One region of the Paraburkholderia sp. RL18-085-BIA-A genome, then DNA from elsewhere that is predicted to be linked to it. Evidence: riboswitches for the same ligand, from Rfam matches in the RefSeq annotation. Region 1 holds a riboswitch; the other holds the start of a gene.
The links. Region 1 has a riboswitch for manganese ahead of P0D89_RS19370 (TMEM165/GDT1 family protein). Riboswitches for the same ligand answer to the same signal wherever they lie in the genome.
Positions count from the first base shown of each region.

Region 1 (14,894 bases):
GCGAGCCGCTGGCCGGCTTCCCAGCGGTTGAAGGGATCGCTGTCGTGCGCGAGCAGGAATGCCAACTGGTCGGCCGAGTAATCGTACTCGACGATCACCGGCGCGGAGAAATTGCGCAGCAGCGACGGCAGCGGTTCCTGCGCGACGTTCACGAACGTGAAGGTCTGTTCGGTCTGCGTGAATTCGAGCACGCGCGTGGTGGAGGCCGAAGCCCTGGCTTCGCTTTCCAGCTGGAGCGGCAGATCCTCGCCGTCCTTGCCGATCAGGCCGATCGCGAGCGGAATCAGCAGCGCTCCGTTCTGCGTTTCGCGCGCGGCCGGCGCGGTGTCGCCGTAACCTTGCCTGAGCGTCACGCTGTAGCGCTGCTGCTTGGCGTCGTACTCGGTTCGCACGGATACCCTCGGGGTACCGGCCTGGCTGTACCAGCGCTCGAACTGCGCGAGATCGCGGCCGTTCGCGTCGGCGAGCGCGTAACGGAAATCGTCGCAGGTCACGGCCTGGCCGTCATGGCGCTTGAAGTACAGGTCCATGCCCTTGCGGAATCCGTCGCGGCCGAACAGCGTCTGATACATCCGCACGACTTCCGAACCTTTCTCGTAGACCGTCATCGTGTAGAAGTTGTTGATCTCGACGTAGCTCTCCGGACGTACCGGATGCGCCATCGGACCCGCGTCTTCGGCGAACTGCATCTGGCGCAGCACGCGCACGTCCTCGATGCGCTTGGTCGCGCGCGCGGCCTGGTCGCTGCTGGTGGCCTGGCCGGCCTCCATGTCCGCGGAGAACTCCTGGTCGCGGAACACCGTCAGGCCTTCCTTCAGGCTCAACTGGAACCAGTCGCGGCAGGTCACGCGGTTGCCGGTCCAGTTATGGAAGTACTCGTGGCCGACCACCGCCTCGATGTTCGCGAAGTCGGTGTCGGTCGCCGTTTCCGGATTCGCCAGCACGTACTTCGTGTTGAAGATGTTGAGCCCTTTGTTCTCCATCGCGCCCATGTTGAAGTCGCTCACCGCGACGATCATGAAGCGGTCCAGATCGAGTTCGAGCCCGAAGCGTTCTTCGTCCCAGCGGATCGAATGGATCAGCGAGTCCATTGCGTGACGGGTCTTGTCGAGATCGTGCGGCTCGACCCACACCTGCAGCAGCTTTTCCTTGCCCGAGCCGGTCTTCACGCGTTCTTCGAGCGCCACCAGCTTGCCCGCGACCAGCGCGAACAGATAGCTCGGCTTCCTGAACGGATCTTCCCAGCGCGCGAAATGGCGGCCGTCCGGCAAGTCGCCATCTTCGAGCAGATTGCCGTTCGACAGCAGCACCGGAAACTCGGCCTTGCTCGCGCGCAACGTGACCGTGTAGGTCGACATCACGTCGGGGCGGTCGAGGAAGTAGGTGATACGGCGAAAGCCCTCGGCCTCGCACTGCGTGAAGAAGTTGCCGCCCGACACGTAGAGGCCCGACAGCGTGGTGTTCGCAGCCGGATTGCAAAGGCTCGTGAGCGTCAGTTCGAAGCTGTCCGGCACGTTGTCGAGCAGCAGGCCGTGTTCATGCGCGTGCGCGTTGGCGAACGGCTGGCCGTCGATCTCCGCGCCGACGAACTCCAGCTGTTCGCCCATCAATTCCAGATGCGCGGCGCGCGACGCGTCCGGGTTGCGGCGCACACGCATCGTATTCCTCACGACCGTGCGTTCGGGGACCAGATCGAACTCCAGCGCGACGGTGTCGATCAGGAAGGCGGGCGGCGCGTAATCGGCGCGGCGGATCACATTGGGCGTTGCGGTATCGGCCATGGCGTTCTGTGGTGATGGGACTCGAGCGGTCAGGCGCGCAAGGGCACGAGAGCCGGGCTTGACGAGCCATTGTACAAAGGCTCGCGCAATCGTGCGGAGCGAACTTTTTACCGGCGTGCCAGGTCAGCGTATTATCGGGCGCCCGCGCAGCAACAGACGATAACAGGCAGCGCGGCAGACGAGCCCGATCATGACTGACAATAACGGGCAACCCTGAGGCATCACGAGGCAGACCATGAACATCCACCAATGGACCCGTCGCGCCGCGCTGCTGCTGGCGGCGCTGACGGCGCTCCTGTCCGGCTGCACCACTTACGTGACCACGCAGGTCACGGCGTTCTCCGACTGGAGCAGCAACGACGCCACCCGCACCTTTGCGTTCACGCGGCCGCCGGGTCAGCAGAGCAATCTCGAACTCTCCACCTACGAGCGCATCGTTGCCAGCGAACTCGCCGTTCATGCGTTCCGCGAAGTCGACAGCGCGCAGGCGCGCTATCTGGTCGGACTCTCGTATGGGATTCGCTCCGACATGGTGACCGTCGCGGAACCGGTGTACTACAACCCGTGGCCCGGGCCTTACTGGGGCCGGCCGTTCGATCCATGGGGACCGTGGGGGCCTTGGGGTCCGTACCAGAGCGCGTATGTGAACCAGACCTATCCGATTTTCACGCATCTGCTGGGCGTGCGGATCACCGAGCGCGCGACGGGCAAGGAGGTCTATAACGTGACGGCGCGCAACTCGGGCGGCGAGTCGTCGCTGGTAAGGGCGATGCCGTATCTGGCGCGCAGCGCGCTGGCCGATTTCCCGCTCGGCAATGGCGTCGTGCACACGGTGAAGCTTCCGCTCGACAACAACGGTGGCGCGTCCAACGAGATGGCCGCCGCCGGCGCTTCACCTGCTGCGGCTCCAGTTCCGGCGTCGGGAGCGAAAGTCGCGGAGTAGGTTGGCGTGTTGAGCCGTAAGGGCGCGTACGTCTGTTAAGGATCGAAAAAAAACGGCCCGGCAGGAATGACCTGCCGGGCCGTTTTTTACTTTTTGACGCGCGGGAAGTGCGGCGACTGGCGGCACACAACCGGGACGCCGCTTAAACGCCAATCCCAAACAACGCCATCGTCCCCAGAACCACGAACATCACGGCGGCGATGCCGTGCACGAGTTTGGTCGGCAGCCGGTGGGCGAAGCGGTCGCCGAGCAGGATCGCCGGCACGTTCGCGATCATCATGCCGAGCGTGGTGCCCGCCACCACGCCGAAGAAATCGTGAAAGCGCGCGGCGAGCGCCACTGTCGCGATCTGCGTCTTGTCGCCCATTTCCGCGATGAAGAACGTCACCACGGTCGCGCCGAACACGCCGAAATGCGTGCGGCTGGTGTTGGCTTCCTCGTCGTCGAGCTTGTCCGGCACGAGGATCCACAAACCCATCGCGATGAACGACGCCGCCAGCGCCCAGCGCATGATGGTCGGCGTGAGCAGCGAGCCGAGCCACGCGCCGAGTGCGCCCGCGCAGGCGTGGTTGACGAGCGTGGCAGTGAATACGCCGAGGATGATCGGCACAGGCTTGCGATAGCGGGCGGCGAGGACGAGCGAGAGGAGTTGCGTCTTGTCGCCGATTTCGGCGAGCGCGACCGCTCCGGTCGAAATGAGGAAAGCTTGATTCACGATTGGGCGGGATTATCCAGGCCTGCCATGAACGAGCGACGACCCACGAGACGCCGGGCCCTGTTGCGGCGGGTGTGGATCATCGGTCTCGCCAGGCCGGAGGCTGCGGCTGCCATGGCCGTGATGGCCAAGTCTGTTGACAGGCGCCCCCGCGAATCGCACGTGCGACGCACCTGACACAACGGTGCGGACATGCCGCAGGGCGGCTACTCCCCAATGAGGGACGGAGTATAGCAGGCCTGGGCGGGTTGGATCGCGCAATTGGCCGTTAAGCGCCGCGGCCCCGCACGCGGGTGACCGCGTACTTGACGGCCGTGCACGGGGGTTCATGCGTAGCGCACGAGGCGTGCGGCGGCCGGCAGCTTGCAAAATGTTCCGATCTGAAACACGCGCGCGGAAGGCTGGTTGAAAGCAATGGTGCGGCTCGCGCCCATCGGGCCCGTCGTCGACGCCGCCAAAGGCCCGCCGCCACTGGCTTTCAGCACTGCCGGCGCGCGTGGCGCCGATGTTGTGACCGATGGGTCGTCGCGTTTCGACCCTCTATAGCATCGGCACGACGGATACAGATGGATACGTCTTTTGTCGCTGATTTAATCCAGAATACGCACCATGATTCCGGCGACCAGGCGAGCCCGCGACGATCGATCAGACTCGTTGCCAGACGCCCTGAGACTGTGAGCAGGCACTGCTCATTCGCTGAAATCCCTATAAGAAAACTGGATGGCCCCCGGCTGGAGAGATGCCGGTCCGCGCGGCGCATGCACGCTAAGACAGCGGTATGCTTCGTCCGGCGCGCGAGCCTCCCCTATCTACACGCGAACACCGATATGCCCGATCTGCACTGGACCATTCCGGTCGGTCGCTGGTCTAGCTGGCCGGCTACCGCATCCGCCGCCCCCGAGATTGGCTTCATCGAGCCGATGGTGCGGCGGCGTCTGAGCACGCTGTCCAAAGTCGCGCTGAAAGTCGCGCACGACTGCGTCGCGCAAGGCGCGGTCCGGGTCGTGTTCGCGTCGCGTCACGGGGAATTGCGCCGCACCACCGACATCCTGCGCAGCATCAGCGCGGCCGAGCCGGTTTCGCCGACCGCCTTCAGCCTGTCGGTGCTGAACGCGATGACCGGCGTGTTCGGGATCGCGCGTGGCGACCGCTCGGCGGCGAGCGCGATTTCGGCCGGCGCACAAACGCTCGGCTACGCGCTGCTGGAAGCCCACGCGCAATTCGCGACGCAGCCTGACTCGCCGGTCCTGCTGGTGTACGCCGATGAACCGGCCGACACGGCCTACGGCACGATTGAAGACGAAGTGCAAGGCGGTGCGATCGCGATTCTGCTGGACCGCGACGCGGCGGCGGGGCATGTAACGTGCTCCCTGTCCCGCACCGGCGGCCAGCCAACCGCGCGATCCGGCGACGCAAACGCGGCCGGCGGCCACGGCGCGAACCGCGCGGCCACCGAAACCGCAGCGGCCCCCGAAGCCACCGCCGCGCGCGGCCTCGGCCTGGCCGCCAGCTTCGCGACCCAGAGCCAGGCGCTGCTGCACTGTCTGGAAACCGGCCAGCCGGCGTGCTGGCAGCGCGCCGGCGCCCTCTGGCATTGGAGTTGGCATGACCGCGCGGCTTGATTACCTCTGGCGTTTTTGCGCGACCGGCATGGCCTTCGTGGTGTTCGGCATCTGCGGCGTGCTGTTTTCCGTGCTGGTGTTTCCGCTCGCGTGGCTGTGGCCGCATCGCGCGTCGCGGCAGCGGGCGGTGACGGGCGTGATCCACTGGTTTTTTCGCGCGCTGGTCGCGCTGCTGCGCAGCGCCGGTGTGATGAAGCTCGACGTGTCGGGCTCGGACGCATTGCGGGCAGGCGGGCCATCGATCGTGGTGGCGAATCACCCGACCTACCTCGACGTGATGGTGCTCCTGTCGCTCACGCCGCGCGCCTGTTGCGTCGTGAAAAACGCGCACTGGAGCAACCCGTGCTTCTGGGGGATCGTGCGCGCGGCGCAATACGTCAGCAATGCGGACCCCGCGGCGCTGATCGAGGCAGGCGCGAGGCAACTGGCGGCGGGCTATACGGTGATCATTTTTCCGGAGGGCACGCGCAGTCCCGCGCGCAATCGGCTGCATGCGTTTTCGCGCGGTTTCGCGCACATGGCATTGAAGGCCGGCGCGCCGATCGTGCCGGTGCTGATGGATTGCGACCCGCCCGCGTTCATGACGCAGATGCGCTGGTATCACGTGCCGGCGCGCGCGTTCCGGATGCGCGTGAACGTGCTCGCGCCGTTAGGCGTCGAGCAGCTGGCGGCCCATCAAACAACACCGGCTCTCGCGGCGCGCAGCGTGACGAGCGCCGTCGAAGCACACATTACCCAGCATCTGTTCGCTTATGGATTCTTTAAAACTGGAAATTAAGCAGCTTCTGATCGAAGCGCTCGACCTCGAAGACCTGACGCCCGCCGATATCGACGACGATGCCCCGTTGTTCGATACCGACGGCATCGGTCTCGACTCGATCGACGCGCTCGAAATCGGCATCGTGCTGCGCAAGCAATACCAACTGACCGTCGCGGCGAACGACGAACGCACGCGCGAACACTTCCGCTCGATCAACACGCTGGCCGCATTGGTCGCGAGCCAGAGCGAAGCGGCGGCTGCTACGAACGAAACCTCAAAGAAGGGGGAATGAACCGTGTCCGACGCAGAGATTCTTGAACGCATTCGCGCGATCTTCAAAGAGAACTTCGCCATCGAGCCCGAACGCGTGACGCCCGACGCGCATCTGTTCGAAGACCTCGATCTCGACAGCATCGACGCCGTCGACCTCGCGATCAAACTGCAGGAAATGACCGGCCGCCGCATCAAGCCCGAGGCCTTCAAATCGGTGCGCACCGTGGGTGACGTGATCGGTGCGGTCGAATCCCTGCTGGCGGCCCAAGGCTGATGCCGGCCGCGCGCTCGCGCATGTCGGCGGCGGCGCCTGAAAATGCCGCGCCTGCGCCCGGCACTGAGCGCCGCTGGGGCAAGATCGTCGTGCAGGCGCTGCTGAAGCTCGCGTATCCCGCGCTGATCCTGTGCGCGTGGCGCTGGGACGCGCCGCGCGTGGTCGGCTGCATGCTGTTCGCGATTCTGTGGCTGCAGCGCTGGGCCGGCAGCGGCACGCTCGCGGCGTCGCTGCGGCGTCTGACCGCCATCGACTGGGCAGTGGTCGGCATGCTGAGTTGCGCGTCGGCGGCGATCGTCGCCACCGATAGCGAGCTGCTGCTGCGGTTCTATCCGTCGCTCGTCAATCTCGGTCTGTTGATCGCGTTCGGCGCGACGCTTGTGCGCGGACCGTCGATGATCGAAAAATTCGCGCGTCTCGGCAATCCGGATCTGCCGCCCGGCGCGGTGCGTTACACGCGGCGCGTGACCCAGGTGTGGTGCGGGTTCTTCGTGCTGAACGGCGCGTTTTCCGTGTACACGGCGCTCTACTGGAGTCGCGCGAGCTGGTCGCTCTATAACGGCGCGATCGCTTATGGGCTGATCGGCATGCTGCTGGTGGCCGAGGTGATCTGGCGCTATCTGGTCGTGCTGCCGCGCGCCGCACGTTCGGGGGCGGCATGATCGCGTTGCACGATCTGTTGTCGGCTGCGGACGAAGCCGCCGCGCCGGTATGCCGGGATGGCGGCGCGGTGCTGGATCGCGTGGCGTTCCGCGCGCGCGTCGCCGCGCTGATCGCGCTGCTGCAAACGCGCACCGAGCCGCGCTACGCGCTGTGCATCGACGATCCGTTCGATTTCGCGTGCGCACTGTTCGCGCTATTCGCATGCGGCAAGGAGCCGGTGTTGCCGGCCAACGCGACGCCGGGCTATCTAGCCGATCTCGCCGGCGCCTACGACGTGGTGCTGACCGATGCGGACCTGCCGCCGTTCACACCTGACACGAGCGCGGATCGCGTCGCAGCGCACGCAGCGCGCCGCGCATACCCGATCGATCCGCAAGCCCCACTCACGCTCTACACGTCCGGCAGCAGCGGCCGTCCGAAACCGATCCGCAAGACGCTCGCGCAATTCGACGCCGAGGTGCGCACGCTGGAACAGGAGTGGGGCGCGCTGGTCGGCGACGCGACGATGCTCGCGAGCGTGCCGCATCACCACATCTACGGTTTGCTGTTTCGCGTGCTGTGGCCACTGGCCGCCGGCCGCGCGTTTGATCGCGCGCTCAGCCTCGAGCCGCTGCATTTGCAAAGCCGGATCGCGCAATGCGGCGCGACGGTGGTCGTCTCGACGCCCGCGCAATTGTCGCGTTGGCCCGCGTTGCCCGGCTTCGCTTCGTTGACGCCGGTGCCGCGCGCGTTCTTTTCGTCAGGCGGCCCGCTCGCGCTCGAAGCCGCGCAGCACTACGCCGCCGCGTATGGCGCCGCGCCGCTGGAAATCTACGGCAGCACGGAAACCGGCGGCATCGCGTGGCGGCGTCAGGACCGCACCGATGCGTGGCAGCCGGTGACCGGCGTCGAAGTGCGTCGCGACGAGGACGGTGCGCTGAACCTCCGCTCGCCGCATCTGGGCCACCCAGGCTGGCATCGCACCGACGACAGGATCACTTGCGACGCGCACGGCCGCTTCCGTTTGCAAGGCCGGCTCGACCGCGTGCTGAAGCTGGATGGCAAGCGCGTGTCGCTGGCCGAGCTGGAAGCGCGTCTCGCGCTGCATCCGTATGTGGCGCAAGCGGCGATCGTGCCGCTGGAAGGCGCGTCGCGCGAACGCGCCGGCGCGGTGGTCGCGTTGACCGAAGCGGGCGGCGCGGCGTTGCGCGACGACGGCCGCGTGCTGCTTGCGCGAACCCTGCGCCGCCATCTTGCGAACTATTTCGACGTGGTCGTGCTGCCGCGTCATTGGCGTTTCCGGCTGACCTTGCCATTCGACGCGCGCGGCAAGCTGCCGGTGAGCGCGGTGGCGGCCGCCTTCGACGCACGCGCCGAAGGCATGGACGTGCTCGCCGAAGCGCGCAGCGGCGACACGCTGCATTACGAACTGCGCGTGCCGCGCACGCTCGCACATTTTGCCGGGCACTTTCCCGGCCTGCCGATTCTGCCGGGCGTGGTTCAACTCGACTGGGCGATCCGTCTCGCCGCCGACCATGTGCCGGCCGTGCGCGCAGTCGCGTCGATCGATCGGCTGAAATTCATGGTGCCGGTCTTGCCGGGCGCGATGCTCAAGCTCACGCTGGCACACGACGCCGCGCGTCGCCGCGTGCAGTTCGCGTACCGGATGGACGGCCGCGAATGCGCAGCGGGGGTGATCGTCTATCGGGAGCCCGCGTGATGAGCCGGTTCGCTGCCTGCATCGTCATCCCGATCTACAACCACAAGGACGCGATCGGCGCGACCGTCGCCCGTCTCGCAGTGCACCGCCTGCCGATCTTCGTGGTCGACGACGGCAGTGACGAGCCGACCCGGCAGGTGCTCGCCGCGCTCGCACAGCAGTACGCGGCGCAGCTCACGCTGCTGCGTCTGCCGGTCAACGGCGGCAAAGGCGCGGCGGTGATGGCGGGGCTGCGCGCCGCGCGCGACGCCGGCTACACGCACGCGTTGCAGATCGATGCCGACGGACAGCACGACGCGGCCGACGTGCCGCGCTTCGTCGACGCGGCTCGCGCCGAACCGGGCGCGGTGATTCTCGGCCGGCCGGTCTACGACGAGAGCGTGCCGAAAGCGCGCCTCTACGGCCGCTATCTGACGCACGTGTGGGTGTGGATCGAAACGCTTTCGCTGACCATCCGCGATTCGATGTGCGGCTTCCGTCTGTATCCGTTGTCGCTGGCTTGCGAGCTGATCGATAGCGTGCGGCTGCCCACGCGCATGGACTTCGACATCGAAATCCTCGTGCGCCTGCATTGGCGGCGCGCGGCGTTCCGTTCGATTCCGACATGCGTCACTTATGCCGCCGACGGCGTGTCGCATTTCGACGTGCTGTGGGACAACGTGCGCATCAGCCGCAGCCATACGCGGCTCGTGTTCGGCATGCTGTGGCGTCTGCCGATGCTGCTCGCGCACAAGGTGATGCCGCGCCGCGCCGCGCTTGCCGAACAGCCGGGCGAACCGGGCGAACCGAATGAAGCCGCGGAGCCGAACGGGCAGCACTGGTGGCGCGTCGCCGAACGTGGCAGCCACCTCGGCATGGCTTTGCTCGCGCTCAGTTGCAAGCTGTTCGGCCGCCGCTTCACCGCGCTCTGGCTGCACCCGGTCGTCGCATATTTTCTGCTGACGGGCCGCGCCGCGCGCGAGGCGTCGGCCGACTACTTCAGGCATCTCGGCGCGGCCGCGCCGCAAGGCGAAACGCCGCGTCCGGGCTGGCTGTCCGCGTATCGGCACATGCTGGCGTTCGCGCAGTCGGGCTTCGACAAACTCGCCGCCTGGTCCGGGCGCGTCGATGCCGCCGACGTAACGTTCGACGATCGTTCGGCGTTCGAAGCATTGGTCGCGAGCGGCAAGGGCGCGCTCGTGATCGGCGCGCATCTCGGCAACCTGGAGATGACCCGCGCGCTCGCCACACACGGCGCTCACGCGAAAGTTACCGCGGTCGTCTACACGGAGCACGCGCGCCGCTTCAATAGCGTGCTGGCGTCGGCCAATAGCGACTTCGCGCGGCATCTGCTCGAAGTCGGCGACTTCGGACCCGAGACCGCGGTGCTGATGCAGCAGCGCGTCGATGCCGGCGAGTTGCTGGTGATCGTCGGCGACCGCGTGCCCGCGCACGAAGCGGGCCGCACGACCGATGCGCAGTTTCTCGGCGCGAGCGCGCCGTTCGCGCAAGGGCCGTATGTGCTCGCGCATGCGTTGGGCTGCCCGGTCTATCTGTTCTTCTGCCTGAAAGAGCACGACGGCTATCACCTGTATTTCGAGCCGTTCGCCGAGCGCATCGAGTTGCCGCGCCGCGAACGCGCCCAGCATCTCGCGACGTGGGCGCAGCGTTACGCGGCACGTCTTGAACACTATTGCCGCAAGGCACCTTACCAATGGTTCAACTTCTTCGATTTCTGGGCCAGCCCCAAGCGAGGCGCGAATGGCCGAACATGATCTGAGCGGGGCGCGCCAGGCCGGCGCGAGCATGACGGCGAACGCCAACGCCAACACCAACACCAACACGACGGCGGTCGTGATCGGCGCGCGCAAACTGTCGATCGAAGAGGTCGTCGCGATTGCGCAGCACCGCGCGCCGGTCGCGCTGAGCACCGACCACGCATGGCGCGGGCGCATCCAGCGCGGCGCGGATTTTCTGCGCCGCCATCTGGCTGCGGGCGCGACCGTGTACGGCGTCAACACCGGTTACGGCGACGCCTGTGTGGTCGACGTGCCGATGGAACTGATCGAAGCGCTGCCGCTGCAATTGACGCGTTATCACGGCTGCGGGATGGGCCAGCATCTCGACGAGGCGCAAACGCTCGCGGTGATCGCCGCGCGGCTCAACTCGCTGGCCTATGGTTTTTCCGGCGTGCGGCCGGTGCTGCTCGAACGCCTTGCCGATCTGATCAATCATCGCGTGTTGCCGCGCATTCCTGCCGAAGGCTCGGTCGGCGCGAGCGGCGATCTGACGCCGCTGTCGTACGTGGCGGCGGCGCTCGCCGGCGAGCGCGACGTGAAGTTCGAAGGCGCGCTGCGCGACGTGCGTGACGTGTGGGCCGAACTCGGTCTGGCGCCGCTCACGCTCGCGCCGAAAGAAGGTCTCGCGCTGATGAACGGCACGGCGGTGATGACGGGCCTCGCCTGTCTCGCGTTTGCCCGCGCGGATCATCTGACGCGGCTCGCCGCGCGTTTGACTGCGCTCTCGACGGTGGCGCTCGACGGCCGCGCCGCACACTTCGACGCGACGCTGTTCGACGTGAAGCCGCACGCCGGCCAGGCCGAAGCGGCCGGCTGGATTCGCGACGATCTCGCCGGCCGCGACGATACGCCGGGCCATCGTCTGCAGGACCGCTATTCGATTCGCTGCGCGCCGCACGTGATCGGCGTGGCGCGCGATGCGCTGACGTGGGTGCGCCGCGACGTCGAGAACGAGTTGAACAGCGCCAACGACAACCCGCTGATCGATCCCGACAATGAGCGCGTACTGCACGGCGGCAACTTCTACGGCGGCCATATCGCGTTCGCGATGGATGCGCTGAAGGTCGCGGTCGCCAATCTCGCCGATCTGATGGACCGGCAACTCGCGCTGCTGGTCGACGTGAATTTCAACAACGGCTTGCCGCGCAATCTGTCGGGTGCCGCGCCCGCGCGCGCCGCGATCAATCATGGCTTCAAGGCCGTGCAGATTTCGTCGTCGGCATGGACTGCGGAAGCGCTGAAGAACACGATGCCCGCCAGCGTTTTTTCGCGCTCGACCGAGTCGCACAATCAGGACAAGGTCAGCATGGGGACGATCGCCGCGCGCGACTGTTTGCGCGTGCTGGAGTTGACCGAGCAGGTGGCCGCCGCGCATACGCTCGCGACGGTGCAGGCCGCGCGTCTGCGTTTGCGGATCGACAGCGCGACACCGGTGCCGGCGCCGTTGCAAAGGTTTGTCGAGAACGTCAGCACGGGCTCGCCGTTCGTCGATGAAGACCGCGCGCTGGAAAGCGAACTGCGCGCGTTGACCGCGCGCATCGCCGCGTGCGATCTGCTAGACGACTATCGCGGAGGGTCGAACGCATGAGCGGGACGCCGAAAGTGCTGAGCGCGAGCGCGACGGTCGAAGTGCCGTTCCACGACGTCGACGCGATGAACGTGTGCTGGCACGGCCACTATCTGAAGTACTTCGAGATCGGCCGCGCGGCGCTGCTGCGCGCGTTCGATTACGACTATCGCGAGATGCAGGCCTCGGGTTATCTGTGGCCGATCGTCGAGGCGCATCTGAAGTATGTGCGGCCGGCCGTCTACGGCCAGAAACTCGATGTGCGCACGCAACTGCTCGAACACGAAAACCGCCTGAAAATAGGCTATGAAATTGTCGATTGCGCATCCGGCACGCGGCTGACGAAGGGCTACACGATCCAGGTCGCGGTCGATGCCGCCACCCAGGAGTTGCAGTTCGTGTCGCCGCCGGTCGTATTCGAAAAGCTGGAGCGCGTATGGGGACGGTGAAATTGCGCGCGCTGCTGGTGAGTGGGTTGAGTATGTTGAGCGTGATCGGTATGGTTGGCGTCGCGGCAACAAGCGCAATTGCATCAACCACCGCAACTGCATCAACCACCGCAACTGCATCAACAACCGGCAACCCCGCACTCGTTTCCCAGATCGCGACCCATCTCGCCCAGCCCAAGGGCGTGCGCGCGCAATTCACGCAGACGCAGACACTTGCCGCGATGAAACAGCCGCTCGTCAGCAGCGGCGCATTGCTGTTCTATCGCGAGCGCGGCGTGATCTGGCGGATCGATACACCCTACAAAGCCACCTATGTGATCACCGACGCGGGCGTCACCCAGGTCGACGCCGCCGGCCGGCGCGTGAGCGCCCACAGCGCGCAAGGCACACGCGGTGTCGCGCAGGTCTCGAAGATGATGCGCGCTATGCTCGGCGGCGACCTGTCGGCGCTGTACTCGCAATTCGACGTGCAGGCCGAAGGCAGCGCCACGCAATGGCGCATGCAGCTCACCCCGAACCAGCCGCAGATCGCGCAGTCGATCAAACGTCTTGAGATGGACGGCGGCGATTACCTGCAAAGCTTGCGCATCACGCTGGCGAACGGCGATGTGACGCAGCTCGACTTCACGAAGAGCGAGGCGGTGACCGAACCGGCTGCGGCTGAACGCAGCCTGCTCGGAGCGCCGTGATGAACATGCGGGACTTGCGCGACGGGCACGATACGCAGAAGGTGCCTCCACGACGCTCCGCAAGACAGATGTGGGCTGTGCGCGTCGCGTGGTTGCTGCTGGCGCTGGTCGCGGCGCTGTATTGCGCGTGGCGCTTCGCGGGGCCGTCGCCGTTGCAGACCGATCTGCTCGCGCTCCTGCCCGCCACCGAAGCGGACCCGGTCGCCGAAAAGGCGGTCGACACGCTGGCAAGCGCGCTCGGCGACCGTACGGTGTTGCTCGTCACCAGCAACGACGACGCGCACGCGAAAGCTGCGGCGAAGCAGCTCGGCGCGTCGCTGCAAAAGAGCGGGGCGTTCGGCTCGGTGACGGCGGAGTTGCCGCCGTTCGATCTCGCGCAGATCGCCGCGTTATACATGCCGTATCGCTTCGGCCTGCTCGCGCCGGTTGACCGCGCGGCGCTCGCCGGCGGCGCAACAGGCTCATCCAGCACGACCTTGCGCGACACCCTCGCGCAGCGCATCTACAGCCCGCTAAACGGCGGCCTCACCACGCCGCTCGCCGACGATCCGTTCGGTTGGCTCCAACGCTGGCTCGGCGGCCTGCCGCTCGCGACATCGAATCTCGAGGTCGAAGACAACCTGCTGGTCGCGCATCGGGGCGCCGCGACCAGTGTGCTGATCGTCGCGACGTTGCCGGGCTCGGCCTACGAAACGAAAACGCAGCGCGCGGTGCACGCGGCGCTCGCCCAAAGCGAAAGCGCATTGCGACAGGCGTTCCCCGATGTCTCGGTGGCACGCACCGGTGCGGTGTTCTACGCGGAATCGGCGCGCAGCGCGGCCGAACGCGAAGTGCATCTGATCGGCGTCGCGTCGTTGTGCGGGATCGCGCTGCTGATGTTGTGGGTGTTCCGCTCGCCGCGCCTGCTGCTGCTCGGCTTCGTGTCGACGGCGCTCGGCATCGTCTGCGCGCTGGCCGTGACGCTGCTGGTGTTCGGCAAGCTGCACCTGTTGACGCTGGTGTTCGGCGCGAGCCTGATCGGCGAGGCCGTCGATTATTCGATCCAGTACTTTGTCGTGTATCTCGGCGCGCAGCGCGATTGGGACGCGCGGCGCGGCGCGCGTACGGTGCGGCCCGCGCTGACGGTCGCGCTGCTGACGAGCCTGCTCGGCTACGCGATCCTGATGTGGGTGCCGTTTCCCGCGCTCAGGCAGATCGCATGCTTCGCGATGGTCGGCATCACGACGGCGTTTGCGTCCGTGCTGTGGCTGTTGCCTGCGTTGCTGACGCGCGCGCCGAAGCGCAGCCCGCAACGCGTGTTCTTGGGGGCGGCGCGTTTGCTGGCGCTCTGGCGGCGCGCGATCGGCGGGCGGCGCGCGGCGTACGTGACAGCGCTGTTGCTGCTCGTCGCAATTCCGGGCTGGCTGCGTCTGACCAGTGACGACGATATCCATCTGCTGATCCAGCGCGACCCGTCGCTCGTCGCGCAGGAGGACAAGGTGCGCGACGCGGTGGGCGTCGATAACAGCGCGCAGTTTTTCGTCGTGCGCGGCGATACGCCGGAAGCGGTGCTGCAACATGCCGAAGCGCTGGACGTGCAACTGGATGCGTTGGACGGCACGGCGAACCAGGTTGGCGCTTATCAGTCGGTGACGCAATTCGTGCCGTCCGCGAAGCAGCAGAGCGAAGACCGCGCGCTGCT
Region 1 covers NZ_JARESU010000026.1:24,257-39,150, reverse strand. Annotated here, with positions in the region: gene pepN (aminopeptidase N) at 1-1,781, opposite strand, end outside; gene P0D89_RS19375 (DUF4136 domain-containing protein) at 2,017-2,724, shown strand; gene P0D89_RS19370 (TMEM165/GDT1 family protein) at 2,867-3,439, opposite strand; yybP-ykoY riboswitch at 3,458-3,666, opposite strand; gene P0D89_RS19365 (beta-ketoacyl synthase chain length factor) at 4,267-5,061, shown strand; gene P0D89_RS19360 (1-acyl-sn-glycerol-3-phosphate acyltransferase) at 5,045-5,839, shown strand; gene P0D89_RS19355 (phosphopantetheine-binding protein) at 5,814-6,113, shown strand; gene P0D89_RS19350 (acyl carrier protein) at 6,117-6,368, shown strand; gene P0D89_RS19345 (COG4648 family protein) at 6,368-7,030, shown strand; gene P0D89_RS19340 (ApeI family dehydratase) at 7,027-8,730, shown strand; gene P0D89_RS19335 (glycosyltransferase family 2 protein) at 8,730-10,484, shown strand; gene P0D89_RS19330 (HAL/PAL/TAL family ammonia-lyase) at 10,471-12,096, shown strand; gene P0D89_RS19325 (acyl-CoA thioesterase) at 12,093-12,524, shown strand; gene P0D89_RS19320 (LolA family protein) at 12,512-13,213, shown strand; gene P0D89_RS19315 (MMPL family transporter) at 13,213-14,894, shown strand, end outside.

Region 2 (14,894 bases), on a different contig from region 1:
TGTCCGAGCGAATCAGCAGCAGCCGGCTTTTTTCTCAATCACAGCTGGAATCGAGGTAACCGGGGCACAGCAGGCCCCGCCCGCTTCAGGAGAGGCCGACTCCCGGCTGTCCGCTCCGAACATCGGGATGCCGCCAAGCGTGTGATACGTCTCCCAAGGCACACCGGCCGGGTCCTGCGTCCAGTATTTGTTCGAACTTGCGTAACAGCACTGCGCGCCGGGCTGGTCCTGTACCGCGACGCTGCCAGCGACGACCTGCTCGCGAAGAACTGACAGCTCCTCATCGCTATCGACTTGAAATCCCAAGTGATTGACACCTGCTTCCCCGCCACGCGCCGAAATGGCGAAGTTCACGCGCGGGTCTTCAAGCATCCACTTCGCGTAATCGTCCTTGAGCACAGTGGGCTGCGCGCCGAACATGCTGCTGTAAAAACGCACGCTTTCGTCGAGTGTCGGGACGATAATGTGCACGTGAAATCGCTTCATTTACGCCTCCGTTTCGTTGGTCGTGCAGCCGCATTGTTCTGCTTGCTCCGCTGCACAGCAGTTTTCCATCAGGAAATCCATGAGCGTCTGCATGTGGTCGTAGCTGGCGCAGTAGATGATGAACCGCCCCTGACTTTTGCCTTCAATGAGCTCCGCGTGGGCGAGCTCCTTCAGGTGAAATGACAGCGTGGGCGCCGGGAGTCCCAGCTTTTCGGCAATAGCGCCTGGACTCATACCCGAGCGTCCAGCCGTCACCAGAAGACGGAAGACTGCGAGACGGGTTTCATGTGCGAGCGCTGCAAGCGCCTTGACTGCAAGCTTCGAACCCAGGGTTGCCATGATGTGCCTCTTATTGGTTGGTCGCCTGCGCTTCTTTGCGGGAATGGTCAGCGATTGCCTGGGAGGCCAGGTCGGTCGCCGGGTCGAGCGGACGGGCTTCCTTCACACGTTCGCTGTACCGGTCGACGAGATAGTCGGCACGACCGCGAAGCAACAGCGTGAACTTCACGAGTTCTTCCATCACGTCAACCAGTCGGTCGTAATAGGACGACGGCTTCATCCGGCCGTCCTCTTCAAACTCCTCAAACGCCTTTGCAACCGACGACTGATTGGGGATAGTGAACATGCGCATCCAGCGTCCAAGCTGACGAAGCTGGTTCACCGAGTTGAATGACTGCGAGCCGCCGCTGACTTGCATGACAGCTAGCGTGCGCCCCTGCGTAGGGCGGATACCGCCGCTCACCAGCGGCAGATGGTCAATCTGCGTCTTTATCAGACCGGTGATGGTGCCGTGGCGCTCCGGGCTGCACCACACGTGGCCCTCTGACCAAAGTGACAGATCGAGCAGCTCCTTGACCTTCGGATGGTTCTTCACGTCGATGTCGTCTGCGTGCGGCAGACCGCGCGGGTCGAAAATTCGCGTTTCCGCACCGAATGTCTGCAACAGGCGAGCGGCTTCTTCGACGAGCAACCGCGAATAGGACCGCTCCCGCAGCGAACCGTAGAGCAGCAGAATCCTTACCGGCGGCTGTCCATCCATTCCGAGGCGCGCAGCGATATCGGTATCGAAAAAATCTGTCCTGGCGGCCGGGAAGCTCCGGTCGCTATTGATTGCGTGAACTGTCATCTTATTACCCTGCTTGCAATTTGACATTTCCAATTATATGGAGGTGTTTGGTCAATTCAAGGCGCTTTGCAGCCCCTGCCGAACACGACCGTCATCACTTCGTCACTTGCATTCTACAACATTTCCGGTATTCTGGAAATGTGAAACGTTTGGAGGCTGCCATGCACTGCGAAGACCGGGTTTCGACTGACTCGCTCCGGCCTGCCTCGGGCGGGTGGCATTGCAGGTCCATGCAGGGATTCCTCATGCTGAGGGCGCGTGGACGAGCTGCTGGCTCAGCGACACAATCTGCCGGGGGGCGCACTTCGACCAAGTCAGACTGTGCGTCCTTCCCGGCGGACGTAGCGCGGGCGTTTCAGATGGAGACCGGGTACGCGACCTCCGCGATTGCGCTGACAGAAGCGGTTAACGTGAAACTTGAGCTTGCACGATTCCTGGCTGCGGACGGTTCGTCGGCTGCGGTCCTTGTGATGGATGCACAAGTTCTGAGTCGTGTCTGGCCACCGTGTGACTGGAAGGCACCGTTGCTGCGAGTCCGCAATCGTCTCGCCGATGAGGGCTCGAAGTTTTTCGTCGCATTGACTACGCGTCATCAGAAACGAGGCGTCATCGGGGCGCTAGCACGCCTACAAGAGCGGCTCGTCGTTCGACGCGTTCGGCGATATTGCAATCGGGAGGGAGTCGGCTTTCTCGGTGCCGTGCAGACAACCCGCCGATGGCTACCACATGCCGCATCGACCCACTTCATGAGCGAGTCGCCGCTGTCATCGCGCACAGACTTGCTTCCGCAACATTCTATTGCTGCGACGCCTTTCGTACTGGCTGCAGCACCGTCCATAAACTAAGCCAGATGAGGGGCTGAAAAAATTGAGCACAGTGTCGAGCCGAAGTGAGAACGCCAGCGGAGACACCGCACCGGCAGATACCAAAGACAGTCTGGTTACATGGGCGTTGGCGCTAGCGCAGTTAGTCTCCTGGGGCTCCGTCTACTATTCATTTTCCCTGCTGGTCGTGCCCATGGAGCAATCTATGGGCTGGAGCAGAACGGCGACAAATGCCGCCCTTTCGGTGGGGTTGCTGGTTTCCGGGTTCGCCGCATATCCCATTGGTCGCTGGATTGACCACGGACTCGGGCGACGGGTGATGGCCGCCGGCTCAGTCATCGCAGCGGCCATGCTATTGCTGTGGGCCGACGCACAGTCGTTGACGGCGCTCTTCGTTGCCTGGATTGGTCTCGGGATTGCCATGGCATCTACGCTTTATGACCCAGTCTTCGCCGTCGTAACGCACCGATATCCGCAAAGTTTCAGGACCAAAATCACCCTTATTACGCTGGTGGGCGGGTTTGCCAGCACGGTCTTCATTCCGCTCACCCAGTTGCTGGTTGGCTCGGTCGGATGGCGCACAGCGCTTGTCGTTCTTGCTGCCGCGAACCTGGCAATCGCCCTGCCAATTCACATCCTCGCCGTCCGTTCGTCGCGTTCACACGACGACTCGCGGCCGAATCACGGTAAGGTCAAGGCCGCGCATGGCGAAGCCACACGCCGCGCGCTCCGCACGCCCACCTTCTGGGCTCTCGCCGTCTGCTTCACGGCCTACTACGCGACGTTCGCGGCGCTTACCTTCCATCTGGTGCCGATGATGGTCGAGCGAGGACTATCGAATGCCGTGCTGGTCACAACCATGGCGCTCATCGGTCCCGCTCAGGTCGCCGCCCGCGCGCTGTGGTTCGCTTTCGGCCGAGGGCTTCACGCGAGTACCGTTGGCCTCATAGTCGTGACGCTGTTCCCTCTGTCGACATTCATCCTCATCTGCGCTGGCCATTCCGCTGCTCTTATCTGGCTGTTTGCTCTTTGCTATGGTGCCGCGAACGGCATGATGACAATCCTGCGGGGCACTATCGTCCAGGACCTGATGTGGACTGAGGGGTATGGCGCGGTCAGCGGCATGCTTTCCTTTCCGTCGAACGTTGCGAAGGGAATCGCGCCGATTGCCGCGGCCAGCATCTGGAGCTTCACGCACGGATACGTGGCTGTTGAGTGGACCGTGCTTCTCGTCTCGATACTGTCAGCAATTGCGTTCTTCGTGGCCGTCCGGGGCAGCCGTCATGCTGCAACCAGCGTAGCATGATATTTCCTGGCTCCGAATCCAGCACTCATACCTTCGCCATGAAGATACGTGCCGCGCGAAGTAATGACCTTGACGCCATCAAAGCTTTGCTCGCAGAGAACGGGTTGCCGGCGGTCGACATCACCGCCATTGCACTCAACAACTTCTTGGTCGCAGAGGACGCAAACGGAGGGTTCATCGGGTGCGTTGGTCTCGAGAAATCCGGGACAAGTGCGCTGCTGCGGTCACTGGTAGTAGCGAACAACGCTCGCGAGAAAGGATTGGGTCGTCAATTACTGGCTTACGCCGAGAACGTTGCGCGGGCCGATAACATTTCCGAATTGTGGTTGCTGACGACGACCGCCGCCGAGTTCTTTCAACGGGCCGGCTATGTCGTAGCGGACCGGAGCACTGCGCCAGCTGAAATCCGAGCAAGTACGCCGTTTGCAATTTTGTGTCCAGCATCGGCGATTTGCCTGAGGCGCATGCTGGAAGGTGTTCCTACAGCGAGCGTCATGCGCACTTAAAACTGAAGGGTAGCCGTGGGTGTCCACCCACGCGCGCGCCCATTGATGCCAATGCATCGTGCTTCATCTCCGAAGTGATGCATCCGAGCGGAAGGTAGTCTTGTTTCCTTGCCACGATGCGCGCTAAAGGGTTGTGCTCGGCTGCCGTTGACACTGTTAGGCTGGGTCCCCTCGAAGGACATGACATTCTTCTGTATGGTTCGCTCTATAGGGTTCGGCATGAGAGCATTGAGTCGGCGGTGTCTCGCCTGTGTGATTGCGGCATCAACATTTGTATGCGAGGCATCCATTGCTTCGCAACCTCCGCTGGCTGGGGGCGCGTGCTTGAACTGAGGAGAAACGACGTCGGTCGTTGTGGAGCCAATGTTGACTTGTTCGCGTGGGATTTGGGTCGAAACATCGAAACTTCATCAATACGCGACGTTTGTGTCTGCCCGAAGCAGCACAGGTGAGTTGGAGTTCGGCTATCCGATTGTGAGTCAGGCTGGTGTACCGGGTCGCTTCTCTCGCTACGACAAGGAAGGTGGGGTAACCATGGGAGATGCGGCTTCCCTGATCGTCTCCGAGACTTCTGATGCTGGGGCCGTTCGGATTGAAGGGCGAATTTGGAGCGCGTCCCGGGACGGGAACTGGTCAAAAGATATTGACGTCACGGCACGGATTGGCCAGACAGAGACAATCGCTGTACGTCCAGACGGAACCGCATACACGTTCCAAGTGAGCCAGTTACCGAATCCGTGAGACCAGGACTGCCGGTATGACTTGGAGCGGATACGAGCGCCGAGAAGTCAGCGCTCACGTACAGAAAATTCAGTCCCTCACAGGCCACCAAAAAGCCGGTCTATGAGACCGTGCATGACCTTTCGTCACGCCGCTCCATGCGGAGCCAGGCCTCTTCGGTGCGTAGCTAAAGACAAGCGCGTAAGCGGTGCTGGCTGCCGCGCTGGAGCCGCAGCGAATCGAACTCATCGAAGAAATAGACGCCGCGGGTCGACTTTAGCGCTTCGAACACCAGGCACAGCTTTGACGCGCTCTCACCCATGAACTTGGTGATGAGGCTGTCGAACCGTGCCGTGAATAGCGGCAAACGCAGTTCGCCGGCCAGGGCGGCGGCTGTCATGGTCTTGCCTGTGCCGGGCGGCCCCGTGAGGAGGAGTTTCTTGCGCGGGCTCAATCCATGCGCGCGCAATAGTTCATGGTGGCGCTGTTCGCGGAGCACGCGATTTAGCTTCCAGCGTACAGAGTCCGACAACACCATTTGCTGCAGGTGCTCGTGCGGGTACTGCACTGTCAGCAATTCCGACAGCTCGCCCTTCGGTTGCGCGAGCGGAATTGGACGCTGGCCGACCTTGCTGCTTACCGACGAGAGACCCGGTTTCTTTCCCGCCTTTGCTGCGTCCACGAGGTCGCGCAGTTCTGCGGCCAGTTTAGTGTGACCACGATGCGCTTCGTCCGCCGCCATCTGCATGGCGACCGCGTAGAAATGCTCGTGGTTGTCACCAGCATATGCGCGCAGTAGTGCCTTCACTTGGTCGGAACGTGCCATCAGGAACCTCAAAAAGTCTCGAAGCGAAGTATGGACTTCATGCCGAACTGGCGATGCTATTATCGCAACTTGATGCAATAACAGCACCAACACTCGAATGTTTCCACCCAGAACGCAGGGCGAGCTGATTCGGTGGGCGCGCGGTAAAAGCACTCAAGCTGAGTTCGCCGCGGCTCATGGGGTCGCCAAATCGTCGCTTTCGCGATACGAGGCCGAAAAGCTCGGGGCGCCCACACGCCTCATTAATGATTGCCTCTCGCAGCTCGCTGAATTCTTGGTGGCAAAACCGGGCGCGGCAGAAGTATCGCGCCTGCACTTACCCGTCAACTCCGGCGAGGCCCTCGAGCAACGCGACAGTTTTGCGCGCATTGTCCAAGGCCCCCTTGATGCCAGCCCGACGGAGCTTTGAGAGAGATGCCCGGTGCGACACCTGTGGAGTGAACTGAGGCAGATTTGCGTCATCGGTAGGGTGCATACCCTCTAAAACGGCCTTCTGAAGCGGCCATCCCCGCCTGAAATCTGGTCGGAAAGCTCCGTAAACGACGCGGGTAGGGTGTACTTCGCGACATGAGTGGCGTAACGGCACATTCTTCGTTTTGCCGTCCTCGGCGTTGTCGCAAGCGGCAGCCATGCTAATAACGGCTATTGCCCCGGCACTAGAGAACGCGGTATCAAAGTCCCACAATCACTTTCCTGAATCGGTCGATCGAACCGCTTATCGAACTCGTTTGGCGATTCCTCGAATTCGTCGATTTGATTTTCTCGTCTGCGCCTTCGCCATTTTCAAAACAGCATCTCGTACAGGCAGCGCGGCTCACTGCTTGATCCAGCGCTCACGAATCGATTCCCGCTTTTACTTCTTGCTAGCAGCCCTGTAAAAGCTTGTTGAAAGCCACGCATCCCATTAGAATCCCCCGGTCATTGGGGAGTAGCCTTCCTTCATCCATTGAAGGAGAGCGCGTCAACATACTTGGCCTGCGGGCCATGGCGCGTTCGACCGGGCCGGTTTGGCGAGACCATTGACGCACTGCCTCGTTCTGGTCGGACGGGCGGCCGTGCGTCATTGGTTCGTCACATACGTCCGACCGCGGAGTTGCCCTATGAATCACCGTGTCGCCTCCTCAGTCCGCCAGCATGCTTTCGCGTTGGCCCGCCATTCGGCGAGCGGCCGTGCTTTTTGCGCATGCGCTGGGAGTCTTGCATGAGCGGTCTGCTCGTCGAACTCGCGATCATGCTGGTCGTCATTCTGGTGGCGGCCGAACTCTTCACCAACGCGCTCGAACATCTCGGCGAACGTCTGAAAATCTCCGAAGGCGTGACAGGCTCGCTGTTCGCGGCGGTCGGCACCGCGCTGCCCGAAACGCTCGTGCCGCTGCTCGCGATCGCGAGTGGCACGACCGATAGCGCGGTCAACCAGGAGATCGGCGTCGGCGCGATTCTCGGAGCGCCGCTGATGCTCTCCACGCTGTCGACGTTTCTGATGACGCTCGCCATTCTTCGCGCACGCGGCGTCAAAGGCTGGGTCGCGCCTGAGCGCACCGGTTTCACGCGCGATCTGAACTATTTCCTGTGCGCGTTCGTGCTGGCGGCCGGGGCGATGTACGTGCCGCACACGCAGATGATCGTGCGTGCGCTGTTCAGCGTGGCGCTGGTGGGCGTGTATGTCACCTATGTGGTGATGACGTTTCGCGCGTCGAGTCAGCTCGTCGACGCGGGGCACGGCACCGAAGCACCCGGCAAGATGCTGCTCTCGCGCGTCGGCGTGCCGACCAATCTCGCGACCATCGTGCTGCAACTGGCGCTTGCCGTCGCCTTACTGGTGTGGGGCGCGGAAGGGTTCATTCACGGCGTGCGCGGAGTGTCGCAGGTGCTCGGCGTGTCGCCGCTGTTGCTGTCGCTGCTGATCATTCCGATTGCCACCGAGTTGCCCGAGAAGGTCAACAGCATCCTGTGGATTCGGCGCGGCAAGGACACTCTGGCGTTCGGCAACATCACCGGCGCGATGGTGTTTCAAGGCACTTTGCTTCCCGCGATCGGTATTCTTCTGACGCCGTGGACGCCGCGCATCGAAGTGGTGACCGGGATCGTGATCACGCTCGCTGCTGCGGCATGGCTGCGCGTCAATGTGCGCGAGCGTGGTGTGCCGGTGTGGGCGCTGCTGGTATGCGGCGTGTTGTACGCCACGTATCTGGCGATCACGTTAACGCGGTGAGTGACCGGCTTCAAGTCTGTTGTCAGGCCTCGATGATCGGTTGGGGGCGGTTGACTTTGAGCGCCTCACTCCGCTGTTAACGGCGCGATATTGGCGAGCTTTAGGGCTGCGTCTGCCGGTCGCCCGTTCATTTCACTTAACCGGCGATTCAGCCGTGCGAATCGACGAATATGCGTGTTGTCCCCATAAAGTTTTTCCGAGCCGGGCCGATACCCCAAACAAGGCGGGCGGCAAACGAACAGCTGCCACGTTCGCTGATGCCTTGGTCTACATGGCATGTAACGGTCTGATGGCCCCAACAGGAGAATTTCCATGCTCGGAATTAACAGCAACATCAACTCGCTGGTTGCACAGCAGAACCTGACCAGCTCGGGTAGCGCACTGTCGCAAGCAATCACGCGTCTGTCGTCGGGCAAGCGCATCAACAGCGCAGCGGACGACGCAGCAGGTCTGGCAATCTCGAACATCATGCAGACCCAGATCAACGGTCTGAGCCAAGGTGTTTCGAACGCGAACGACGGCGTCTCGATGGTGCAAACCGCATCGAGCGGCCTGTCGTCGCTGACGAGCAGCCTGCAGCGTATTCGCCAGCTCGCGACGCAAGCATCGAACGGCAGCATGACCGACACCGATCGCGCGGCACTGCAACAGGAAGTGACGCAACAGATCCAGGAAGTGAACCGTATCGCATCGCAAACGACGTACAACGGCATGAACGTGTTGAACGGTACGCTTGGTAGCGTGACGTTCCAGGTCGGCGCTAACGTCGGCCAGACGATCAACCTGAGCCTGACGCAAGACATGTCGGCAGCGGCAATGGGCAGCGGCGTGCCGCAAGCCGGCCAGACGCTCGGCACCTTCAGCGGCCTGAGCCTGGATTCGGCTGGCGCTACGGCCGCAGCCTCGGCTGCAACCGTCACCTCCGTCAATGTGGTCTCCGACGGAAGCGGCGGCTTCACGTTCACGGACCAGAACAACCAGGCACTGAGCTCCACCGCGGTCGGCGCTCTGTTCACCGCCACGGGCGAGGCCAGCAGCACCGGCAGCGGCTTCCAGGGCTCGGGCACGGCTGTCACGCTCACCGCCACGAACATCATTGCGGATGCTGGCTCGGCCGGCTCCGCCGCAGCCACCGCTATGGCCACCCAGATCGGCTCCTACAACGCGCCGACGACGGTTGCAAACGTCGACATCAGTACCGCGAGCGGTGCGAGCATGGCCATGGAGTCCATCGACAACGCACTGAACACGGTCAACAACCTCCAGGCAACGCTCGGCGCCGCGCAAAACCGCTTCTCGGCAATCAGCACGACGCAGCAAGCCCAGTCGACCGATCTGTCGAGCGCCCAGTCGTCGATCCAGGATGCCAACTTCGCAGAGGAAACGGCCAACCTGAGCAAGGCGCAAGTGCTGCAGCAAGCCGGTATCTCGGTGCTGGCCCAAGCGAACTCGCAACCGCAGCAGATCCTGAAGCTCCTGCAGTAACACGCTTCATGTAGCATGCGTTCCGCGCCCGTCCGCCATACCCGGCGCGCGGAACGCAAACCAGTCGGGAGGCCTGCCTCCCGATTACCGTTTTACAGACCTGAACCGATTCATCCGGCATCGCCGAAACACGGAGCCTGTCCATGTCCACCGTATCCTCGAGCGCAAGTTCGATCGCCAGTACTGTCGCCGCCACGACCGCGGCGAGCAACGCCGCGCTGCAGGCAGCCGCGCAGTCGATCATCAGCGGTTCGACCAATTCGTCGATGGACGTGAATTCGCTCGTGACGGCACTCGTCAACTCCAAGATCGCCGGGCAGGCCGCGACGCTGTCCGCGGAGCAGACGCTGGACAACACGCAGATCTCCGCATACGGCACGCTCTCCGCCGCACTCTCCGCGCTGCAGGCCGGACTGACCTCGCTCACGAATGGGACGACCGTGAATGACTTCACGGCCACGACCAGCGGCACCAACAGCGGCATCACGGCCACGGCGGCTAGCGGTGCGGTGGCCGGCACGTATTCGATCGACGTGGCCCAGGTGGCGACGGCCCAGGTGCTGACCTCGACCGGTTATAGCGCGACGCAGGCGCTCGCTTCGGGCCCGAGCACGATGACGCTGTCCGTCGGCGGGGCGAGCACGACGATCTCGCTCGACAGTTCCAACAGCACCGTTTCCGGCATCGCGGCGGCCATCAATAGCGCGAGCAATAACCCTGGCGTCACGGCGACCGTCGTCAACGGCTCAGACGGCGCGCACCTCGTGCTGCACGCGACGTCGACCGGCTCCTCGAATGCGATCAGCGTGCAGATCAGCGATTCGACTGCGGGCGACGCACTGAACAATCTCGCCGTGTCGAGCAACAATGGTACGTCGCTGAGCGGTATATCTGGCGCGACCAGCGCGCAGCTCAAGGCCAATCAGTCGACTCTAGCCACCGGCACGTCTGATTGGACCCAGACGACTGCTGCGCAGGACGCCTATTTCACGATCGACGGCACCGCCGTCACCAATTCGACGAACACCGTGACGTCCGCGCTTTCCGGCATCACGCTGAACCTTTCGGCCGCTTCCGTCGATACGACGGGTTCATCGCCGCAGACCCTAACGGTCGCCCAGGACACCACGTCGCAGGCCAATACGATCAACCAGTTCGTCACGCTCTACAACACGCTCGTCACGACGGTGGGCACGCTGACCTCGTTCAGCTCGGGCGCGACGTCGCAGGGCGTGCTGCTTGGCGACTCGACGCTGAACATGGTCCAGAACCAGTTGGCGTCGATCGTGGCGGCGGGCGTGAAAAACGGCAACACGACGACGAGCCTCGCCTCGATCGGCATCTCGCTGAATGCGGACGGCTCGCTCTCGGTTGACAGCGACACGCTGAACAACGCGCTGAAGACCAATCAGTCGACGGTGGCTTCGCTGTTCAACTCCACCAATGGCGTCGCGGCGCAGCTGAACACCAGCATCACCAACTATCTGTCGGCCAGCGGTGCCATCCAGACGCGCACCAACGCGCTCACCACGGACCTGACGAATCTCTCAACGCAACAGTCGTCGCTGACGGACTATCAGGCGCAGCTCACCAGCATGTACAACGCGCAGTTCACTGCGCTCAACACGCTGATGGCGACGATGAACAACAACTCGCAATATCTGACGCAACTCTTCGGCGGCGCGAACAGCGCCGGCGCGCTCGCCACCAGCAAGGGCTAAGCCGAACAGGGGCACACGACATGGAATTCGCGACGCGCATCGATCGCATCTGGCAACTCACCAAGTCTATCGAGCAGGCAACGGCCGTCGGCGAATGGGAACGGGCGGCGGAACTCGCGAGCGAGCGTTCGCCTCTCCTCATGTCGCTCTCCGCACAACAAGCGGGCGCCGCGCTCGATGTGCTTGCGCAGGTTCACGCGATCGACGCGCGGATCGCCGCAGAGGCGCAGTTGGCCCAGACCGAGTTGGGCGCCGAATATCGGGCGGCCATGCAGGCGGCCAGCCATGCGAATCAGTATCAACGCGTCGCGCAATTCTGAAGCCGGCCAATCGCGCCGCGTCCTGGAAACGTTCTCAAGCGCTTGCGACTTCTCGTGAGCCGGCGGCCCCGGTTCGCTGTACGGTTGCTGGCCTCGAATTGGCGGCGGTTTTGACGTCAACTCGGCGATTCGCCCGGTGGGGCCACCCCCGATAATTGCCCTATTCCTGCTACTTGCGGCGCAAGCACGCCTTCGTCATGACCGCTTTCCCTACTCCGATCGAAACCATCGCGCCAGCCCCCCAATCGCACGTCGGGCACGACATCGAGCTCGTCATGCAAGCCGGGATCGAACATCATCGCAAGCAGGAATACGACGAGGCCGCCGCGCTCTACGCCATTGTGCTGGAAGCGGATCGCGATCATGTCGACGCCAACTACCACATCGGCGTGCTGTACATGCAAACGGACCGACCAGCCGAGGCTGTGCCGCATTTCGAAGCCGTGCTCGGCCACACGCCGAACTTCGCGCAACTCTGGGTCTACTACTTCAACGCCCTCACCGCAAGCAACCAGATCGAAGCCGCGCGGGTGGCACTCGACCTGGCGCGGCAATGCGGCGTTCCCGGGGACGCCATCGATACGTTGACCGCTCGTCTGCCCCAGCGTGATGCCCCGACAGCACCGGAGCCCTCGCTTGAATCTTCGCCCGCGGCCGCGGCAACCGAAGATACGCCGAAGCGGGAGACGTCGGAGACGCCCGCAGCGAAATCTGACCCGCGTCGCGCAAGCGTGACGGAGTTGCGCCGATTTGCAGATCTTTTCAACAGCGGAAAGGCCGAGGCTGCGCTGAAGCTTGCCCGTCACTTGACGGAGCAAAACCCGTCGCACGGCGAATGCTGGATTACGCTCACACACGCCCTGCAGCGCGCAGGCAAGTATGCGGAGTCTGTGATGTCGGCCGAGCGTGCCACCAGCCTGCTGCCCAACAGTCTCGCCGCTCAGACGATGCTGGCTGACGCGCTGCATATCACGCGCCAGCCCCAGCGAGCCATCGTGCACTGCCGCCAGGCTCTCGAAAAGCATCCCGAGAGTGCAGCGCTGCATCGCACATTGGGTGCCGCCCTGCAGGCAACGGGCCGAGCCGGCGAGGGGATCGCCGAGATGCGCCGCGCCGTGGAACTGGCGCCGAGTGACGCTCTCGAGCTCGACGCGCTTGGCAACGCGCTGAACGAGGATGGCCAGTACGACGAAGCGGAGAGCACCTTTCGGCGTGCGCTCGAACTCGCGCCAATGCAGGCAGCAACACACAGCAACCTGCTGTTCTGCCTGATGCACAAGACCGATCTCGATGCAGCAAGCGCATTCGCAGAGTTCAGCGAGTTCGGGACGCGCCAGGAAGCCGCCCTGCGTGCGCATCGGCCGCAGCACACCAATGATCGTAATCCGTCGCGGCGCTTGCGAATCGGCTTCGTTTCGGGCGACCTGATCAATCACCCGGTCGCCTATTTCTTCCAGTCGATCGTCGAGCATCTGGCCCGCGACACAAGCCTGTCACTGCATGTCTATTCGAACTACGTGGTCACCGACGCTTTCACCAGGCAGATCCGAGAGTACGCGCAAGGGTGGCACGAAATCTTCGGCATGACCGACGCCGCGGTCGCGCAAAAAATCCGCGACGACGGCATCGATATCCTGATCGATCTGTCCGGGCATACCGGCCGCAACCGTCTCGTGGTCTTCGCGCACAAGCCCGCGCCCGTTCAGGTGGGCTGGATCGGCAATCCGGCCACGACCGGCCTGACGTCCATCGACTATTACTTGTCGGATCGGTTCGTCACGCCGCTCGAACAGTTCGCCAGCCGTTTCTCGGAAAAGCTCGTGTTTCTGCCTGCCCTCGCGCCATTCAAGCCGTACAGGCAAGCGCCGGACGTGAACGTGCTGCCCGCCTTGAAAAACGGCTTCGTGACGTTCGGCAGTTTCAGTCGCCTGGTCAAGATCGGGCCGGAAGTTGTGGCGCTCTGGGCGTGCGTGCTTCGCGAGATACCGAATTCGCGCATGCTCATTGGCGCGATTACGTCGATCGAACAAATGAACAGACTGGCCAAACTGTTCGCGAGCGAAGGGATCGACGTGAGCCGAATCAGTTTTATGCAGCGCAAGGGTGTCGAGGGCTACTTGCAACAACACCTGCAGGTCGATGTCTGTCTCGACGCGTTCCCATTCGCCGGCTCGACCACGACCATGCACGCCCTGTGGATGGGCGTTCCAACCGTGACCCTGCCCGGCGTTTCTATGGCTAGCCGCGGCAGCACGGGGTGGCTCTCGCACCTCGGGCTCGACGCGGCATTCGTCGCGCGCGACAAGGACGACTTTGTGAGCAAGTGCGTCGCGCTGGCCGACGACCTCGACGCGCTCGCGACGGTACGCCGTGAGCTTCGCCAGCACTGCACGCAGTCGCCCATCATCAGCGCAAGCACGATCGCCAACGCCGCATCGCGTGCGCTGCGCATCATGTGGCAGCGCTGGTGCGACGGGCTTGCGCCAGAGCATTTCGAGGTCCAGGCGCAGCCACAAGATCAGTTGACGGAGCCAGTTTCGGACCAGGCGCGTCACGAGCAACTGAGCATTGCGCCAACTGCCGGATCGATCACATCGATCGGCCAGGAGTCCGATACCCTCGCGGCAATGAAACCCATCCGTTTCGTCTGCGGTACCCGCTGCAGCCGCGAGCAGTTCTCTAACGAAACGGCACTTGGCCGCTCGCTCAAGCTCTACGCGCACCTGCCCGGCATACAACTCCAACTGTTCGACAACAACACGCGCGGACTATCCAGCATCTACAACGCCGCGATCGACGACGCGAAGCAGCAACCGGCCATACTGGTATTCGTTCACGACGACGTCTGGCTCAACGACTTCTTTTGGGCCGAGCGCATCCGCGAATCACTCGCCGGCTTCGACGTGGTGGGTCTCGCCGGTAACCTGCGCCGGGTGCCGCGCCAGCCGGCATGGGCCTTCGCCACCCCGGACCTACGGTGGGACGAGCGCAAGTATCTGAGCGGAACAGTCGGCCATGGCAAGGGATTCCCGTGCGACATCGCGTCGACTTTCGGGCCTTCCGGGCAGGAATGCAAGCTGCTTGACGGTCTGCTACTGATTGCGGATAGCGAAACGCTTGTGCGCAGCGGCCTGCGTTTCGACGAGCAGTTCAAGTTCCACTTTTACGACATGGACTTCTGCCGCCAGGCCGAACTGAAGGGTCTGCGCATGGGAACCTGGCCGCTGAGCGTGGTTCACGAAAGCGGCGGCGCCTTCGGGTCGCCGAGCTGGCGAGAAAACTACGCGCTGTATTTAGGCAAATATGGGGAGTGACACGTACGCGTCTTGCGGCGTTCCGGGTAATCAAGATGCCGTAGCCGG
Region 2 covers NZ_JARESU010000085.1:16,078-30,971, reverse strand. Annotated here, with positions in the region: gene P0D89_RS36035 (ArsI/CadI family heavy metal resistance metalloenzyme) at 13-486, opposite strand; gene P0D89_RS36030 (ArsR/SmtB family transcription factor) at 487-825, opposite strand; gene arsH (arsenical resistance protein ArsH) at 836-1,612, opposite strand; gene P0D89_RS36020 (MFS transporter) at 2,480-3,742, shown strand; gene arsN2 (arsenic resistance N-acetyltransferase ArsN2) at 3,739-4,248, shown strand; gene P0D89_RS36010 (AAA family ATPase) at 5,156-5,806, opposite strand; yybP-ykoY riboswitch at 6,706-6,877, shown strand; gene P0D89_RS36005 (sodium:calcium antiporter) at 6,996-8,006, shown strand; gene P0D89_RS36000 (flagellin) at 8,319-9,491, shown strand; gene fliD (flagellar filament capping protein FliD) at 9,635-11,212, shown strand; gene fliT (flagellar protein FliT) at 11,233-11,532, shown strand; gene P0D89_RS35985 (O-linked N-acetylglucosamine transferase family protein) at 11,730-14,846, shown strand.
Region 2: it holds a riboswitch for manganese, as region 1 does, so the genes downstream of both, P0D89_RS36005 (sodium:calcium antiporter) here and P0D89_RS19370 (TMEM165/GDT1 family protein) in region 1, are expected to answer to the same signal.